Regions from separate parts of the Streptomyces sp. NPDC056948 genome, predicted to be linked through region 2. Evidence: riboswitches for the same ligand, from Rfam matches in the RefSeq annotation. Region 2 holds a riboswitch; the other holds the start of a gene.
The links. Region 2 has a riboswitch for cyclic di-AMP ahead of ACFTZL_RS40280 (LysM peptidoglycan-binding domain-containing protein). Riboswitches for the same ligand answer to the same signal wherever they lie in the genome.

Region 1: it holds a riboswitch for cyclic di-AMP, as region 2 does, so the genes downstream of both, ACFTZL_RS18555 (transglycosylase family protein) here and ACFTZL_RS40280 (LysM peptidoglycan-binding domain-containing protein) in region 2, are expected to answer to the same signal.

The regions. Positions count from the first base shown of each region.
Region 1 covers NZ_JBHUQX010000129.1:4,407-6,789, forward strand. Annotated here, with positions in the region: gene eno (phosphopyruvate hydratase) at 1-515, opposite strand, end outside; gene ACFTZL_RS18555 (transglycosylase family protein) at 771-1,466, opposite strand; cyclic di-AMP (ydaO/yuaA leader) riboswitch at 1,471-1,637, opposite strand; gene ACFTZL_RS18560 (transglycosylase family protein) at 1,866-2,383, opposite strand, start outside.
Region 2 covers NZ_JBHUQX010000530.1:12-2,394, forward strand. Annotated here, with positions in the region: gene ACFTZL_RS40280 (LysM peptidoglycan-binding domain-containing protein) at 19-786, opposite strand; cyclic di-AMP (ydaO/yuaA leader) riboswitch at 790-960, opposite strand; gene ACFTZL_RS40285 (polyprenyl synthetase family protein) at 1,469-2,383, shown strand, end outside.

The DNA of each region.
Region 1 (2,383 bases), on a different contig from region 2:
GCGCCGATCGGGGCGATCATGAACTCCTGGATGTCCACGTTGGAGTCGGCGTGCGAGCCGCCGTTCAGGATGTTCATCATCGGAACGGGCAGCAGGTGCGCGTTCGGGCCGCCCAGGTAGCGGAACAGCGGCAGGTCGCTGGCCTCGGAGGCGGCGTGGGCGACGGCGAGGGAGACGCCGAGGATGGCGTTGGCGCCGAGGGAGCCCTTGTTGTCGGTGGCGTCCAGGTCGAACATGGCCTGGTCGATCAGGCGCTGCTCGGTGGCGTCGTAGCCGACGAGCTCCGGGCCGATCTGCTCGATGACCGCGAGGACGGCCTTCTCCACACCCTTGCCGAGGTAGCGGTTCGAGTCGCCGTCACGCAGCTCGATGGCCTCGAAGGCGCCCGTGGAGGCGCCGGACGGGACGGCGGCACGACCGGTGCTGCCGTCGTCGAGGCCGACCTCGACCTCGACCGTGGGGTTGCCTCGGGAGTCCAGGATTTCCCGGGCTACGACGACGTCGATGGACGGCACGAGCATCTCCTTCTTATGTGACGCGGGACCGCGGGTCACGTGGACCCGGCGAGGTGCGGGCCGTGGTGGCTCGCGACATGAGCCTAACCGGCTCCGGCCGATCGGCCACCGGGTCGCCCACCCGATGGACAGAACCGAGAGTAAATTGTTTCCGAACGGAACAAAGCCGGGTTGCAAAGACCGGCAGAAAAAAACCCCGCCCCGGCGCGTACGGGGGAACACGCACCGGGGCGGGGAGCCCTTGAGAGCCGCTGCTTACTTCAGGTGCAGCTGCTGGCCCGGGTAGATGAGGTTGGCGTCCTCGACGATGTCCTTGTTCAGCTTGAACAGCTTCGCCCAGCCGCCCTCGACCTTCTTGTCCGCGGCGATCGAGCTGAGGGTGTCGCCCTTGACGACCTTGTACTCGCCGTCGCCCTTCTTGACCTTCTTGCCGGTCGGGGTGGTGACGGTCTTCTTGGCGGCCGGGCGCTCGTCGGAGCGGGAGGCCGGCTGCTGCTGGGTCTCGCGGGACTCGGTGCTCTGCTGGCTCTGCTGCGAGGAGCTGCTGCCGGAGTCGTTCGAGGAGGAGCCGCCGCCACTGGCGTTCGACAGGCCCTTGCCGCAGACCGGCCAGGCACCCTTGCCCTGGCCCGCGAGGACCTTCTCGCCGATCTCGATCTGCTGCTCCTTGGTGGCCTGGTCGGCGGTGGAGGCGTACTTGGTGCCGCCGTAGCCGGACCAGGTGGAGGCGGAGAACTGCAGACCGCCGTAGTAGCCGTTGCCGGTGTTGATGGACCAGTTGCCGCCGGCCTCGCACTGGGCGACGGCGTCCCACTCGGAGGCGGTGGCGGCGGAAGCGCCGCCGGCAGCCATCAGCGGGGCGGCGACAGCGGCACCGGTGACACCGGCGACGGCGATGGCACGGCTGGCCTTGGACGGACGACGGTGCTTGCCCTTGCTGGAAAACAGCATGGAAGGATCCCCTCACCGACGCCTGCGAGGTGAGCTGTCGGGTTCGGGCCGGTTGAGTTGCCCGGCCGCGCCCCTCCCGGGACACGGCTTCACCCCAAGCCCTTCCGGCGCAACTGGCCGGTCGGGCACCTACCTTGGGTCCCCCGCTCCTGCCTACGGCGCTTGACGCGACGACTGTTCCCGTACGGCCGCTGGCAGGATTCGGCGTTGCGGCAGCCGGGGCTCGTGGTGACGAGCGGTCCCGACCGTAGCCACGCGATCCGCTGAATTTCAAAGACGATCAGGGCTTCTGAGATCTATCTCTCACGGGCCCTAAACGGGACATTCGCCGCGAAACATGACGCGAACTCGCACGGTTTCGGGGCGACTTCCACCCCGGTTTCCGCACTGCCCGAACAGCTACTTCTCGTCCGCTTCGCCCTCGACCGTGAGCGTCTGACCGGGGCGGATGAGGTTCGGGTCGGTTCCGACGGCCTTTTTGTTGCCGTCGTAGAGCTCGTGCCATCCGCCGCTGACATCAAGGGAGTCGGCGATCGACCAGAGGCTGTCGCCGACACCCACGATGTAGGCACCTTCGGACGCGTCGTCGGAGCCCTCGTCGCGCGAGGCGTGACGGCCCGTGGACTCGTCCGTACGGCCGCTCTCGGACGGGCGGGTTTCGTCGGCACTGGGGCCGCGGTGACGGCCGGAGCCGGTGTCGGTCCCGGTCTCGGTGAGCGCCGAAGAGTCGTCGTCCTGCTGCGAGTTGTCGGACTTGTCAGGCTCGGGCGTCGCCGACGGGGAGCTGCCGGATTCCTGGTCCTGCGAGGCGGAGTCCTCGGAGTCGGGCGACTTGTCGGACTTGCTGCTTTCGTCCTCCGAGGTCGACGGCGCGTCAGGGGGCGGCGAGTCGGACGACGAAGGGGAAGAACCGAGCG
Region 2 (2,383 bases):
ACTGCTGGGCGGGACGGCTCAGTACGGGCCGTTGACGTTGTCGATCGAGCCGTAGCGGTCGGCCGCGTAGTTGCAGGCCGCGGTGATGTTGGCGACCGGGTCGTACGGGTCCCACGACGTGCCGTCCACGTGGTAGGCCTGGAAGGTCGGGTCGATGGTCTGGAGCAGGCCCTTGGACGGAGTGCCCTTGACGGCGTTGGAGTCCCAGTTGTTGATCGCCTGGGGGTTGCCGGACGACTCGCGCATGACGTTGCGGTAGATGCCGTCGTACGACCCCGGAATGCCCTTCTGCGCCATGACGTCCAGCGCCTCGCGGATCCATCCGTCGAGGTTGTCGGCGTAGGTCTTGGCGGAGGCCTGGGTGGCCTTGGCGACGCCGCCGGCGGGCTTGGCCGGGGCGGACGACTTGGTCGCCTTCTTCGGGGCGGCGGCCGCCTTGGTCGTCGACACCTTCAGCTTCAGGCCCGGGTGGATCAGCTTGGGGTCGTCGCCGATGGCGGAGCGGTTGTCCTTGTAGAGCTTCTTCCAGCCGCCCGAGACGTCGTACTTGTCCGCGATGCGGTAGAGCGTGTCGCCCTTGGTCACGGTGTACGTGAGCGACTTGGGCTGGGCCGCCTGGGGCAGGGACTGTGCGACGGCGGGTGCGCTCTGCGGCGCCTCGGCGGCGCTCGCGTAGGTGGCTCCGAGGAGCGGGAGGGTGAGTGCCGCTCCGCCGGTGCCTGCGATGGCGACACCTCGGGAGAGCGGGTTGGTTCTGGGGCGACGGTGCTTGCCTCGTCCGGCCATGGCGATGTTCCTCTCCGGCGCCTGCGAGGTGAGCTGTCGGGTTCGGGCCGGGAGGTGCCCGGCCGCGTACGGCGATGTACTGCCGTGCGCGGCTTCACCCCGAGCCGTGCCGCTGTGCGGACCGGCGACTTACCTGGGTCCCCCGCTCCTGCCCTGCGTGAGTGATCGGTTCATGTGGGGGTCCGGGCGGTGGCAGGATTCGGCGTCCGCCGGACAGGCCGGGAACGTATGCGACAGCACATGTCGGGAACAAGCACCGGAGTCACATATCGCGCGGTTGACCTTGGTCGGGGGTGTTTGGTCCACTTGATCCTTTGCGAGAGCCAAGGCTCAACTGGCGTTCGGCTGAAGGGGGTACGGGTCGATGTCGGGGGAGCGTGGCAAAGGGGTTAACGTGATTCAACTCACTGATCACGAGCCTGTGGGGCAATTACCGTCAATGGGAATTTGCTCAATCGTCATGGCAAATCGTGAATATCTAACTATCGACTGGTAAGTCGACAAATGTCTGTTCTTATGGCCCGATCGAAAACATAACGGTCGTGATCAGATACCGCCCGGCCTGTAACCATGGGCGCTGGCGGTGATCGAAACGTGACCGGATACGCTGACTCGAGTGATGGCAGCGACCTATCGACAATCCGCGTAATCACCGGCAGACACAGCAGACAGGAGACCCCTCGTGACCGACGTCGGGCCGTTCGGGCTGAGCGTGCGGGACCAGGCTCTGGAAGCCGATGTCCAGGCCGGGTTGGCGGCTGTCGAGGAAGGCTTGTTCGAGGCCACCAAGAGCGAGGTGCCCTTCATCACGGAGGCCGCCCAGCATCTGGTGCGGGCCGGCGGCAAGCGGTTCCGTCCGCTGCTCGTGATGCTCTCCGCCCAGTTCGGTGACCCGTACGCGCCCGGGATCGTGCCGTCTGCCGTCGTCGTGGAGCTGACCCACCTCGCCACGCTGTACCACGACGACGTGATGGACGAGGCGACGGTGCGCCGCGGGGTGGCGAGCGCGAACACCCGCTGGGACAACTCCGTCGCGGTCCTCACCGGCGACTTCCTCTTCGCCCGCGCCTCGCACACCCTGGCCGACCTCGGTCCGGAGGCGGTGCGGGTGCAGGCCGAGGCGTTCGAACGGCTGGTGACCGGGCAGATCCTGGAGACGGCCGGACCGCAGGACGGCCGCGACCCCGTCGACCACTACCTGGACGTGCTGGGCGGCAAGACCGGTTCGCTGGTGGCGGTGTCGTGCCGGTTCGGCGCCATGATGTCCGGCGCCGACGAGACGACCGTGGACGTGCTGACCCAGTACGGCGAGCGGCTCGGCGTCGCCTTCCAGCTCGCGGACGACGTCCTGGACATCGCCTCCGACTCGCACGAGTCCGGCAAGACGCCCGGCACCGATCTGCGCGAGGGCATCCCCACGATGCCGGTGCTGCGGCTGCGCGAGCGGGCGGCCCGGCTCGGGCTCGCGGACGACATCGCCCTGTGCGAGCTGCTGGACTCCGACCTCACCGACGACGAACGGCACGCCGAGGCCCTGCGCCTGCTGCGCGCCCACTCGGCGCTGGAACAGGCCCGGAAGGACACCGTCCGCTACGCC